2 regions of the Alishewanella sp. SMS8 genome follow, and region 1 is predicted to be linked to the other one. Evidence: predicted binding sites of a transcription regulator. Region 1 holds the regulator's gene; the other holds the start of a gene.
What was found. Region 1 encodes sigma-54, which starts transcription at its own class of promoters, with help from an activator protein. Its sites were predicted from a motif close to GTTGGCACGNNNNTNGNNT; they were not measured.
Positions count from the first base shown of each region.

Region 1 (7,136 bases):
TACAATTTGATGGCAGCAGCTCATGAGAAAGTTTTTTGTGCTCATCGTCATGTTACTCGTGATAGTCGCGGGCTACCTGTGGTTGAATCCCAGCGTTGAGCAAGTGGATCTGCAAGTGGATCGAGAATTTCAACCGGATTACATTGCTGAAAATGTTACCTTGCGCATCTACGACAATGAGGGCTATATTGCCGATCACGTGCAGGCGCTGAAATTAGAGCATTTTGAACAGCTCGGCTTTACGCAGTTTGATCAACCGCGCTATACCCTGTTTAATAAAGCACATCAGCCTGCTTGGGAAATCAGTAGCTTACAAGGTGTCTGGTTTCCTGAAGATAAGATTATTTTGGAAAACCAAGTGGTTTTGCAAAACAAACAAACCCTAGGTTTAGTAGAACGCGTTGAAACGGCCTCATTACAACTGATGTTGCCTGAAAAAAGTATTCATACGCATGAAATCGTTCAGATCACCGGCGCCGGTTTTTTCATTAAAGGGCAAGGTATGCATGTCGATTTAACAAAAGAAACCATACAATTGCAAAAGCATTTAGAGACGGTATATTTCAATGAAAATTAATAGCTTAATGATTGTTTTGGCCTTTTTTTCTGCCGTTAGTTTGGCCGCCGAACCGGATCATAAACAGCCCATCTCGGTCGATGCAGATAAAACCTTAGCCTCATTAATTGACAGCATTGCCAGTTATGCCGATAACGTTGTCGTACGTCAGGGGTCCATGTTGATCAAAGCAGACAAACTTGAAGTCGACGCCAGTGCTGGTAAAGGTAAAGAGGTGTTTATTACAACAGGCTCACCGGCGACCTATTCACAAACTCTGCAAGGTGATCGTCCTGTAACCGCTCAAGCGAATGAGATCCGATTTGACCGTGCCAGCCGAATTTTAACGTTATCGGGTAATGCCGAAGTGATGCAAAGCGGTAGCTTAGTGCGCGGTGCCGTGATCCGTTACAACATTGAATTACAACAATTAAGTGCTGAAGGTGAGCAAAATCGTCGCGTTACCACGATTTTCACCCCAGAAAACAAGGACAATCCATGAAGTTAGTGGTCTCGCACCTCGCCAAAAGCTATAAAAGCCGGCAGGTAGTGAAAGATGTCAGCTTAGAGGTCAATGCAGGGCAAATCGTCGGTTTATTGGGCCCTAACGGTGCAGGTAAAACGACAACCTTTTACATGATTGTTGGCTTAGTTCCCTCGGATAAAGGCACCATTACCCTCAACGAGCAAGATATTACTTTTGCTCCGATCCACCAACGTGCCCGCGCCGGCATTGGTTATTTACCGCAAGAAAGCTCGATTTTTCGTAAATTGACTGTGCATGAAAACTTATTGGCCATTTTGCAAACCCGCAAAGATTTAAGCACGCAACGCCGCGCTGAAATTGCCGATGATTTATTAGAAGAATTTCATATCGGCCATATCCGCAACAGTTTAGGGATGGCGTTATCTGGTGGCGAGCGTCGTCGGGTTGAGATCGCGCGAGCATTAGCCGCTGATCCCGCTTTTATTTTATTAGACGAACCGTTCGCTGGCGTTGACCCGATTTCAGTACTTGATATCAAAAAAATCATTCAACACCTCGCCCAACGTGGCATTGGTGTTCTCATTACTGACCATAATGTGCGTGAAACGTTAGATGTTTGTGAAATCGCTTATATTGTCAGTCATGGCGAACTGATTGCAGCCGGTTCTCCGCAAGATGTTCTAGCAAATCAGCAGGTACGTGATGTATACCTAGGTGAGCAATTCAGGCTATAGTAAAGAAGATAGAACGCAACTGCGCATTCAGGAGAGAATTACAGGTACATGAAGCCCTCTTTGCAACTCCGCCTAGGACAACAGCTTACCATGACGCCACAACTGCAACAGGCGATACGCCTATTACAGTTGTCTACCATTGAGCTACAGCAAGAAATACAGGAAGCGTTAGACGCGAACCCGTTACTCGAAGGCGATGATGATTTCGAACGTCAGCCAGATGAGGTTGATCACAGTCTTGGCAATATCAATCGCGATACCCTTGACGATCCACGCAACAAAAACTCAGAGCAAAAAGACGCTGCCGATCGCGATACCAGCGATGATCTGAATCAACAAAACATCCAAGAAGATTTACCGCTAGATAATAACTGGGATGACTTAGTCAGTGCCGCCCCTGTTAGCAGTGGCAACATGCCTGATGACGATATGGTGTATCAGGGTGAAACCAGCGATACCCTGCAAGATTATTTACGTTGGCAAATGCAACTGACGCCCTTTTCTGAAATCGACCGGGCTATTGCTGAGATCATTATTGAAGCCATCGATGACAATGGTTTTTTAAGTATCAGCTGCGAAGAAATACTCGACTCACTGCAATCTAACGAGGTCGAGGCCGACGAAGTTGAAGCCGTGATTAAACGCATTCAATTATTTGATCCGGTCGGGGTTGGCGCGCGCTCGGTGCAAGAGTGTTTACTGGTGCAGTTACGGCAGTTTGAGCCAACTACCCCCTATTTAAATGATGCAAAACTCATTATTAGCAACTATACCGAATTTTTAGCAAATAGAGACTTTCGTTCTTTGATGCGCGTGACTAAACTCAAAGAAGAAGAGTTAAAGGAAGTCATGCAGTTGATCCACAGTTTAAATCCACGGCCGGGTGCTGATGTGATTAAACAAGAACAGCAGTATGTGATTCCTGATGTCACGGTGACAAAAGTAAAAGGTCGTTGGCAAGTCGAATTAAACGCTGACGCTATGCCCAAAATACGGATCAATCAGCAATATGCGGCGATGAGCAAAACCGCTAAAAATTCCGCTGATACGCAATTTATTCGTTCGCACTTGCAAGAAGCTAAATGGTTTTTAAAGAGCTTAGAAAGCCGAAACGATACTTTACTCAAAGTAGCCAATTGCATTGTGCAGCAACAACAAGCCTTTTTTGAGCATGGTGAAGAAGCCATGAAACCGATGGTATTGAATGATGTTGCAGAAATGGTCGGTATGCATGAGTCGACGATCTCACGCGTCACCACTCATAAATATATGCATACACCACGTGGAATTTTTGAACTTAAGTTCTTTTTCTCCAGTCATGTTAGTACAGAGAGTGGTGGTGAATGTTCTTCCACTGCCATTCGTGCTTTTATTAAAAAATTGGTGGCGGCAGAAAATCCGGCAAAACCGCTAAGTGACAGTAAAATGGCGGAGATTTTGTTAGAACAAGGGATAAACGTGGCTAGGCGAACTATCGCTAAATACCGCGAATCGTTGTTTATTCCGCCGTCAAATCAACGAAAGACCCTGCTGTAAGTGTCTTAACTAAAAGGAAGAGTCTATGCAAATCAATTTAACAGGCCGTCACGTCGAAATTACCGAAGCCTTAAAAGATTATGTCGAGAATAAATTTGCTAAGCTAGAGCGTCATTTCGAGAACATTAATAATGTACATGTCATCTTAAACGTGGAAAAATTACAACAGATTGCCGAAGCTAAAATCCATCTCACCGGTGGCGAAGTGTTTGCGGTGTCTGAGAACGAAAACATGTATGCTGCGATTGACCAGTTAATAGACAAACTCGATCGGCAGGTCATTAAACACAAAGAAAAACTGTCACGACACTAAGACATTATTATGAATTTAAACGCAATGTTAGCGGAGAACTGCACGAAAAGTGCAGTTCTATTTAACAGTAAAAAACGTATCCTCGAATATATCGCCGAACTGGCTCACCAGCAGCTTCCCGAACTATCTGAATACACGATTCTTGAAGCCTTAATGACCCGTGAAAAACTCGGTTCAACCGGCATCGGTGGCGGTATCGCCATTCCTCACGGCAAACTTGACTGCGTAACTCAACCGATTTTGGTGTTTGTGGTCAGTAAAGACCCTATCGCGTTTGATGCGATAGATAACCAAGCCGTCGATATTTTTTGCGCTATTTTAATACCCACTGAGCAATGCCAAACGCACCTAAGTACGTTATCCGGTATTGCCAAATTGTTGAGTCAGAAAGACTTAACCAAAAAAATCCGCCATGTCGAGTCAGATGAACAACTGTATCAGCTACTACTCGACTATAGCCAAAAAACAGGTGAGTCATGAAACTACTCGTCGTCAGTGGTCGCTCAGGCTCTGGCAAATCGGTTGCTCTAAGAGTCATGGAAGATCTCGGCTATTACTGCGTCGACAATCTCCCGGTTAATCTATTACCGACTCTGGCAACTGCAGTAATGGGCCAATATGAACGCGTTGCCGTGAGTATTGATGTGCGTAACTTACCGAGCGATCCCGATGAGTTATCAGACATTTTGTCGTATCTGCCGCGCAAGCTGGAACTGACGATTTTATATTTGGATGCGGATCACACCACGCTAATTAAGCGCTTTAGCGAAACGCGTCGCTTGCATCCGCTATCCCATCAAGCGATGTCGCTCGATGAAGCCATTTCACGTGAACAACAGTTATTAGATCCTATCTCTAGCCGCGCCGATTTATATATCGATACCACTGAGCTGAATGTGCATCAACTGGCCGAGCAATTACGTGAGCGGATCTTAGGCCAAAAGACCGGCCGTTTAGTGATACTCTTTGAATCCTTTGGTTTTAAATATGGTATTCCAAAGGATGCCGATTTTGTGTTCGATGCGCGGTTTTTACCCAACCCACATTGGGAGCCGGATCTGAAACCGCTCACAGGTTTAGATCAGCCAGTTAAAGATTACCTCGCCTCACAAGACGTGGTTGCAAAATATACGTGGCAGATCAATACCTTTATCGCCAGCTGGTTACCTCATCTCGAACGTAACAATCGCAGCTACTTAACGATAGCGATTGGTTGCACAGGTGGCCAGCATCGTTCAGTGTATATCGCACAAAGCCTAGCCGAAACCTACCGCAGCCAACGCGAAGATGTACAAATTCGCCATCGGGAATTAGTCAGACATCATGGCCGATAAGTTAGCTGCAACAGTCACGATTATTAATGCCCTAGGCCTACACGCACGTGCCGCAACCAAGCTAGTGCAGTTAAGCCAGCAATTTGATGCCAAAGTAGAATTAGTGCAAGAAGATGGTAAAACAGCAGATGCCGGCAGCGTACTGGCCTTGCTGATGATGGCCAGTAGTAAAGGTAAAACCCTTACAGTGACCACCGAAGGCCCTGACGCTGCTGAAGCATTAGACGCGATTACTTTATTAATTAATACCGGTTTTGGCGAATAGCGTAAAGCTTGTGCTTTACGCTATTGCTAGGTTTTTTAGGGTAAATTCGACTTAATATGCGAACGACTGCTGTTTTGTAATTGCCCTCGCTTGAGTTCTTGCTCACCTGTAGTCCGCGCAATCGCCTCAGTCTGATGATGCAGGGCAGCTTTAATGAGCATATGTGCACTGATTGGCGCGGTGATCAATAAGAAGATAGTAATCAACAATTCATGCACGCTGATCTCACCGGGTGCCGCACTAAAAAACAACATCGAGCCTAACAAAATACCGCCCATACCCAAGGTGGTCGCCTTTGTTGGCCCATGTAAGCGCATAAAAAAATCGGGCATCCGCGTTAAACCAATCGAACCAATTAACACAAAGCTGCCACCGAGTAATAAAAAGAAGGCAATTACCCATTCCATCCAATTTTGCATATTCTCTCCTATTCGATGATATCGCCACGTAATAAAAACTTACACACGGCCACCGTGCTGACAAAACCTAACATGGCAATTAATAACGCGGCTTCAAAATACAATGAGGTGCCCATCAGCAGGCCATATAAGATGATCAGGGCAATGCTATTGATATACATGGTATCGAGCGCTAGGATGCGATCTGGCAAGCTTGGGCCACGTACTAAACGCCATAGGTTAAGTATCAAAGCCAAACTGATCATACCAAAGACTAAAAAGATAACATTCTCTAACATTGAAAGATCTCCTTTAGCGGGGCTTCATAGCGCGATTTGATTGAAGCAATCAGTTCTGCTTCATCTTCTAAATTCAGTACATGAATCAACAACCAACGCTGTTTTACTTCCTCACCTTCTGCCAGCATTTCTTTAGTGGGGTAAATGTCCGCACTTACCGTGCCTGGAGTCATCGACACGGTACTGGCTAAAATAGTGATGGGCAGTTCATGCTGTAAATCTAGCGGCACACGCACAAAAGCAGGTTTTAACCGTTTAGTCGGCCCTAAAATTAATATCGCGACCTGTGCATTTGCGGTAACAATATCCATCAAAACCATAAGAATATAACGTAGCGCCAAAATGGGGCGTTCAATCAACGGCTGAGGATCTCGGAACTTGGCACTGATCCAAGGGATTAATAACGCCAACACGAAACCAAAAAACAGATGCACTGGCGCGACACTTTGATTGAGGAGTAACCATACTAAAAACAACAACACGCTGCGATACGGTGTTGGCAACCAGCTGTAACGAGGTTGTAATCTCATTGAGCACCTCCAGACACGCTAGATTCAAGTAAAATCGTGGAAATCGTTTGTGACACGTCTTCAAGCTGCACCGCTGCCGCCACACTTAACTCGGTTAAAGGCCCGGCAAACACCACCAACATGGGGCTAGCTAACAGCAACAATGACACGGCAAAAACCTGCAGCGGTAAGGCTTTATCCCCGCCCGACTCTGAACCGGTAACGCGCCAAAACAAAATACTGCCAGCTCGTGATAAGCCAATTAACACCATCAGGCTACTCAGCAGCACCACTGACCATAACAGGACTTGCTGTAATGGCGTAACGGCCGATTGCAGGATCATCAGCTTTCCGATAAAGCCCGATAACGGCGGTAAGCCCGCTACCGTTACCGCAGCAGCAAAGAACAGGCTACCCAGCAATACCGGTTGAGCTACACGGCGCCCAGACACTAAGCGATCACCGGCTTTACCACGTTGATTAGCAATCATGTCGGCCAATAAAAATAAGGCACCGGTCACTAAGGTGGAATGTACGGTGTAATACAACACCGCAGCGGTAGCGGCCGTATTCTGCATAGCGACTAAACAGACTAAAGTGCCCACCGATACGATAACCAAATTGGCCACCACCTTGCGAAAATCCAAGCTGCCCATCACCCCAATGGCCCCCAGCACAATGGTTGCTAAGCCAAAGGGCCATAAC
Region 1 covers NZ_JAPJEA010000001.1:1,182,229-1,189,364, forward strand. The annotation lists gene kdsC (3-deoxy-manno-octulosonate-8-phosphatase KdsC) at 1-26, shown strand, start outside; gene lptC (LPS export ABC transporter periplasmic protein LptC) at 23-577, shown strand; gene lptA (lipopolysaccharide transport periplasmic protein LptA) at 567-1,058, shown strand; gene lptB (LPS export ABC transporter ATP-binding protein) at 1,055-1,777, shown strand; gene ORJ01_RS05460 (RNA polymerase factor sigma-54) at 1,826-3,313, shown strand; gene hpf (ribosome hibernation promoting factor) at 3,339-3,626, shown strand; gene ptsN (PTS IIA-like nitrogen regulatory protein PtsN) at 3,633-4,106, shown strand; gene rapZ (RNase adapter RapZ) at 4,103-4,960, shown strand; gene ORJ01_RS05480 (HPr family phosphocarrier protein) at 4,950-5,225, shown strand; gene ORJ01_RS05485 (Na+/H+ antiporter subunit G) at 5,261-5,644, opposite strand; gene ORJ01_RS05490 (K+/H+ antiporter subunit F) at 5,653-5,922, opposite strand; gene ORJ01_RS05495 (Na+/H+ antiporter subunit E) at 5,916-6,452, opposite strand; gene ORJ01_RS05500 (monovalent cation/H+ antiporter subunit D) at 6,449-7,136, opposite strand, start outside.

Region 2 (7,136 bases), on a different contig from region 1:
ACGGTGAGTTAGTTTCTACATTTAATGTTGATCAACCGCAATTGGGTAAAAATGAGTTTGCTTGGGATGGTACGAACCAAGCGGGTGAAACCGTTGCCGCTGGGCTTTATAACATCAGTGTTGAAGTTAGCGCCAGAGGCAAAACGGAAAATGCCCCAGTACAAGTGTATACCCCTGTATCCAGTGTCAGTATGGGCAACAACGGTAACGGCATTACACTGAATTTATTAGGCATCGGGGCAGTGAAATTGGCCGATGTGTTAGAAGTTTCTTATGGTTAATACGACCGCTTAAGGTGAGGTAACATATGAGTTTTAATATTGCATTAAGCGGTATCGCCGCTGCACAAAAAGATTTAGATACCACAGCAAATAACATCGCTAACGTTAATACTACAGGTTTTAAAGAGTCTCGAGCTGAATTTGCCGATGTTTATGCATCTTCGGTATTTCAAGCCGGTAGAACTAAAGTGGGTGATGGGGTCAGAACATCATCAGTTGCACAGCAGTTTCAACAAGGGTCGTTATTGTTCACTAATAACTCATTAGATTTAGCGGTGACGGGAGACGGTTTTTTTGTGACTTCCTCTGAAGTGGGCTCTCGAGATTATGCTTACACCCGGTCCGGTGCGTTTAAGCTAGATGCAAATAACTTTTTAGTGAACAACAATGGTGCCTTTTTGCAAGGTTACCCTGTGGATTCCGATTCAGGTACAACTAGCTCTGTCAGTTTAAGTACAACTGGGCCAATTCAGATCCCCACTACTGCAGGTGCGCCCAGTGCCACACGTGATGTGTTTGTTAGTATGAACTTAGACGCACGTTCATTGCCACCAACCATTACAACGTTTGAGCCAACTGACCGAGCCAGTTATAACAGCACCACCTCAACAACGATTTATGATAGCTTAGGTCAGGCACATATACTCAGTGTGTATTTTGTAAGAACAGACCCTTTGGCGAGTAATACTTGGGATGTGTATACCACATTCAATGGAACTCTTGTTCCCTCGGCTACCTCACAATTAGTTTTTAAGTCAGATGGAACACCAGGTGAAAATCCAGGTGACTTTGAAGATATTACCATTTCGCCTCTTGATTTAAATGGCTTGTTAAATAATGGTGCTAATTTTGGAACCGTGGGTGATTTTGGTATCCGTTTTCGCGATGAAGCAGGTACCCGAACGCCAACTCAATATGCATCAGCTTTTGAAGTGGGCTCACTAAGTCAGAATGGTACTACAGTCGGTCGTTTAACTGGGCTGGATATTGATGTTGGCGGCAGGATTATGGCGTCTTACTCTAACGGCGATCAACAATTTTTATCGCAAGTATCGATGGTGCGTTTTGCCAATCCGCAAGGCTTAAGCCAAGCGGGAGCAACGTCTTGGAAAGCCAGTTTAGCGTCTGGCGAGCCGTTAGCTGGTGAACCTAACACCGGTACCTTTGGTAGTATTCAAAGCTCCGCGTTAGAGCAGTCAAACGTAAACCTTACAACGGAGCTAGTTGATCTAATCAGCGCGCAGCGTAACTTCCAGGCCAATTCTCGGGCGTTGGAAGTTAACAGTACGCTTCAACAAACCATCTTACAGATCCGGTAAACGCTTTGTCATTCAAATCAAGCCACCTACGGGTGGCTTTTTTTTAATCAAAAAATCCTGTTTTATCAAGCTGGCACTCTTATTGCTTAAATATATTAAGTTGATGAAAAGTTTCGTTAAGTAAAAACAGCAAGTCCCTGCGAGGTTTACTATGGATCGTCTGTTATATATCGCCATGAGCGGTGCCAAAGAGAACATGAATGGCATCAGCGTACGAGCAAATAACTTGGCAAATGCCGGCACAGTGGGTTTTAAAGCCGATTTTGAACAGGCCCGTGCCATGCAAGCCTTCGGTGAGGGGTTGCCTACTCGAGTGTTTTCGTTAACAGAGAGTCCAGGTCAAAACTTTGACAGTGGCGCGATGATTATTACTGAACGCGAATTAGACGTTGCTATTCAAGGTAACGGTTGGTTTGCTGTGCAAGATAAAGAGGGTAATGAAGCCTACACCCGAGCGGGCAATTTACAGATTAGTGCCAGTGGCATGCTAATGACCGCCAGCGGTTTACCGGTGATGGGGGATGCGGGGCCGCTGCAACTCCCTGTGCCGTTAGCGAAGATGGAAATCGGCGCTGACGGCACCGTGATTGCGAGAGCGCAGGGTGCCCCGGCGAATGCGCTAGAAGAAGTAGGGCGTATTAAGCTAGTACAACCGGAATATGCCGATATTGTGAAAGGTAACGATGGCTTGTTTCGACGTAAAGATGGTCAGGATGCCGAGGCTAGTGCGAATGTCAATTTGCTTAGCGGTGCCTATGAGGGCAGTAATGTCAATGCGGTTGGCGAAATGACCACGATGATCAGCTTACAGCGCCAGTTTGAATTACAAGTGAAAATGATGAAGCAAGCTGAGCAAATGGATCAACAGCAAAATCAATTGCTGCGAATTGTAGGTTAAGGCTTTTTTCTTTTTACCGTTTTACTTCAGCCAGCAGCAGCTTGCTTGGCACTTAGTTAATAGGGCGTAAGCCCAGGAGGTACAAATGCATCCAGCATTGTGGATCAGCAAAACAGGGTTAGACGCGAAACAGCGTGATATCTCGGTTATTTCTAATAACTTGGCGAACGCCAGTACTGTAGGCTTTAAAAAGAGCCGTGCCGTATTTGAAGATTTGCTGTATCAAAACATTAATCAGCCAGGCGGGCGTTCTTCACAAAATTCTGAATTACCTAACGGTTTAATGATAGGTGCCGGTACCAAGGTAGTTGCGACGCAAAAAAGCTTTACTCAAGGCAATATGATCACTACAGAGAACAGTTTGGATCTGATGATCCAAGGCCATGGTTTTTTTGAAGTGTTAATGCCTGATGGCACTATTTCTTATAGTCGTAATGGCCAATTCACGGTTGATGGTGACGGTAATGTTGTGACCTCTGGTGCCGGGTATCAGGTGCAGCCCAATATTGTGGTGCCGCCAGATGCCACTAATATCATGGTGTCTCAAGATGGCGAGATCTCCGCTCGTTTAGCCGGGCAGGTTGAGAATGCGGTATTAGGTCAGTTAACTGTCACTAACTTTATTAATCCGGCCGGTTTAGAGCCGATTGGCCAAAACTTATTCAGCCAAACGCCAGCCAGCGGCGATCCGGTGCAAGGCATTCCAGGATTAGAAGGACTGGGGATTATTGTGCAGGGAGCGCTAGAAACCTCTAATGTCAATGTCACAGAAGAGTTGGTTAGCTTAATTGAAAGTCAACGCGTGTATGAAATGAACTCTAAAGTCATTTCTACCGTGGATCAGATGCTTGGTTTTGTTATTCAACAGTTATAAGGCAGGTACAGCTCATGCGTAATGTCCTATTGATACTGATGGTCAGCAGTTTAACCGCCTGTTCTTCTATGCAAGAAGCGCAGCCAAACGATCCGTATTTTGCTCCCTTGCCGCCAGAGTCGGCGCCGCGGCCAGTGGTAAAAAACGGTTCGTTGTTTATGCAAAGCCATTCTAATAGCTTGTATTCCGATAACAAAGCACGGCATGAAGGTGACATTATTACGGTTGTGCTTCGTGAGAAAACCCAAGCGTCGAAAAAAGCCAAAACAGAAACGGCTAAAGACAGCAACATTGCTTTTGACCCGATTAATTTTGCCGGAAGCAATGTGTCGGTTGGCGGTAATGTGTTGCAGTTTGGCGCGGGCAGTAGCCAAGACTTTAAAGGCGACGCCAAAGCCGATCAGAGCAATAGCTTAGTCGGCGATATCTCGGTCAATGTGTTGCAGGTCATGTCGAACGGTAACTTAGTGATCCGCGGTGAAAAATGGCTGACATTAAATACCGGTAAAGAATATATCCGTTTAACTGGTGTTATTCGGCCACAAGATGTCGATGTGAATAACACGGTAGAGTCGACCAAGATTGCCAATGCACGTATCGAATACAGCGGCACGGGTGCACATCATGGCGGGCAATCACCAGGCTGGTTAACCCAGTTTTTTAATGGTCCATTCTGGCCATTCTAGGAGCAGTATATGCGGTTTCTGATCATGCTCGGCTTATTATCTACGCTAGTTTGTAGCAATCTTGTTCAGGCTGCGCGTATTAAAGATGTCACCGATATTGAAGGGGTGCGTAGTAACCAATTGGTTGGTTATGGGTTGGTGGTCGGCTTACCCGGTACTGGCGAGCAAAGCCCTTTTACCGAACAAAGCTTCCGCACCATGCTGGCTAATTTTGGGATTAACCTACCAGCGGGTTCGCGCACACAAATAAAAAATGTGGCAGCAGTGGCCATTCATGCCGAGTTACCGGCGTTTGCCAAGCCCGGGCAAACTATTGATATTACGGTATCATCCGTAGGTAGCGCGAAAAGTTTGCGTGGCGGTACTTTATTACAAACCTTTTTAACCGGCTTAGATGGCAATGTTTACGCAGTAGCGCAGGGCAGTTTAATTGTCAGTGGCTTAGGTGCTGAAGGTTTAGATGGTTCGCGTATTTTAGTGAACACACCCACCGTGGGCCGCATTCCAAACGGTGCTGTAGTAGAGCGTGAAGTAGAGTCTCCTTTTGCTAAAGGCGATTTTATTACGTTTAACTTAAAGCGCCCAGACTTTACTACTGCAAAAAGATTGGCTGAAGTGATTAATGGTTTTATGGGCCCAGAAACTGCCTTTTCATTAGATGCCTCTTCGGTACAGGTTAGAGCGCCGCGAGATATTAGCCAGCGCGTAAGTTACTTGTCGGTATTAGAAAACTTGACCTTTCAACCTGCAGATCAATCTGCCAAAATTATTATCAATTCTCGCACTGGCACCATCGTCATTGGTAAAGATGTGCGTTTGTTTCCTGCTGCTGTCACTCATGGTGGCTTAACGGTTACCATCGCTGAAAACCCACAGGTGGTTCAACCTAATGCGTTAGCCGGTGGTGAAACGGCCGTGGTACAAAACAGCATTATTGATGTGAACCCAGAAAACTCCAGAATGTTTAAATTTGACCCTGGTGTCACACTTGATGATTTGGTGCGCACAGTGAATGCAGTTGGCGCGGCGCCAGGTGATTTAATGGCCATTTTAGAAGCATTAAAAGAGGCTGGCGCCATTCATGGTGAGTTGGTGGTGATCTAAATGGATACGGGTAAACTGCAACATTCTTATCATGATTTAAGCAGCCTGCAGCAAATTCGCAGTGCGGCTAAAGATGATAGCAAAGGTGCGCTGCGCCAAGCGGCTGAGCAGTTTGAAGGGATCTTTTTTAATATGCTGCTAAAAAGTATGCGCCAAGCGAATAAGGCGTTTGAAGCAGAAGGCTTAATGAATAGCCAAACTACAGAGTTTTATCGTGATATGCATGATAACCAGATGGCATCTGATTTAGCGCAAAAAGGTGCCTTGGGTTTAGCCGATTTGTTAGTACAGCAGTTAGACCCACAAGCCGTCAGCCAGCATAAACACTCAGCTTCCGCGTTGCGTTTACCTGGTGATACGCGTGCTGATGAGTTAAATATGCCACAAGTGCAACTGTTTAAAGATGCACCGGAACTGGGGTTATTAAAAGCCCAATCTATGCAGCAGTTAGCGCAAGTGGAAATGGCTCAGCCGGGGCGGCGCGAATTATCACAACTGAGCCCATTATTAGACAAACTGCAACAACAGCGTGCACAAAAGCAAGAACAAGCTCAAGCCGCGGCAATTGCTGGTAGTAGCAATACCAGCAATGTTGAGCCACAAGCCGTAATAGGCGCGTCAGCGTTTCGAAATGATTCACCGGTGGAGTTTATTCGTAGCTTACTGCCCGCAGCACGCAAAGCTGCCGGTGCTTTAGGGTTAGATCCGTTAGCGCTAATTGCCCAAGCCGCACTTGAAACAGGTTGGGGTAAACGCGTTATTAAAACCGCCAGTGGTGACAATAGTTATAATTTATTTGGTATTAAAGCCAGTCGTAATTGGCAAGGTGAGACCGCCGTTGTTGATACGCTGGAATACCGACAAGGTGTGGCACGAAAAGAGCAAGCCAAGTTCCGGGCGTATGATTCTGCCGAACATAGCTTACAAGATTATGCGGGTTTTATTGCTAATAGCCTGCGCTATCAGCAAGCGGTGGCTGCAGCGCCTGAACCCGCAGCCTACTTTAGTGAATTACAAGCAGCAGGGTATGCCACCGATCCTAATTATGCCCAAAAAATTATGGCGGTATTTAAAAGTACAGCCTTTGAGCAAGTCAGAGCAGAATTAAATAACGCTCAAGATTTTCAAACAACAGCCGAAGAATAGCCTATACCCGTGATCGGGTGCGTGGAGCGATGAATGAGCTTACTTAACATTGGTAGAACAGCGGTATTATCCAGCAACACCTTGCTAAATACCACCGGTAACAATATTGCCAATATCAATACGCCTGGCTATGTGCGGCAACGCACGGAATTTGTGTCGCAGCAATTTGGCTTAGGTGTTGGCCAAGGCACGACTGAAAGGTTAGTAAGTGAGTTTAGTCAGAAACAACTACGACGGGACACGACCAGTGCCGCTTATAGCTCACAGTATTTATCGGAAGCGAGTCGAGTTGATGCGTTGTTTTCCAATGCCGCCAACAGTATATCAACGGGCATGAATAATTTGTTTCAACAAATTCAAACAGCTAACAATGACCCCACCCAGTTATCAAATCGACAGTTAGTGTTGGGTACCAGTCAATCGCTTATTGATCAGTTTAGCAATATGTCCACGCTTCTTTCAGATCAAGAACAATTCTTAAATCAGCAACTAGATGTGTATGTAAAAGACGTAAATGACTTTGTGAGTCAGATTGCGGCTTATAATGTTGAAATTGTCAATTATGGTTCTAGTGCCGGTAGACCGGTTCCTCTAGATTTACTCGATAAGCGTGACGCGGCTATATTAAAGTTAGCCGAATTTGTCGATATCCAAACAGTGGATGCTAAATCAGGTGAAAAACTGGTGTTTATGGGTACGGGGCAGTCGCTCGTGGTTGAACGTGGTCAGTTTAATTTACTTTCCATGCGAGGTGACCCCGATCCTAATGATCGTGAAATCTTGCTCACCTTACGTGAAAATGCTGATGCAAAAGTGGCACTGAGTGCC
Region 2 covers NZ_JAPJEA010000003.1:93,331-100,466, forward strand. The annotation lists gene ORJ01_RS10875 (flagellar hook assembly protein FlgD) at 1-281, shown strand, start outside; gene flgE (flagellar hook protein FlgE) at 308-1,600, shown strand; gene ORJ01_RS10885 (flagellar basal body rod protein FlgF) at 1,752-2,498, shown strand; gene flgG (flagellar basal-body rod protein FlgG) at 2,584-3,372, shown strand; gene flgH (flagellar basal body L-ring protein FlgH) at 3,387-4,058, shown strand; gene ORJ01_RS10900 (flagellar basal body P-ring protein FlgI) at 4,068-5,162, shown strand; gene flgJ (flagellar assembly peptidoglycan hydrolase FlgJ) at 5,163-6,308, shown strand; gene flgK (flagellar hook-associated protein FlgK) at 6,342-7,136, shown strand, end outside.
Region 2: ORJ01_RS10885 (flagellar basal body rod protein FlgF) is a predicted target of sigma-54. The motif match lies at 1,670-1,688, and genes of this name have one in related genera.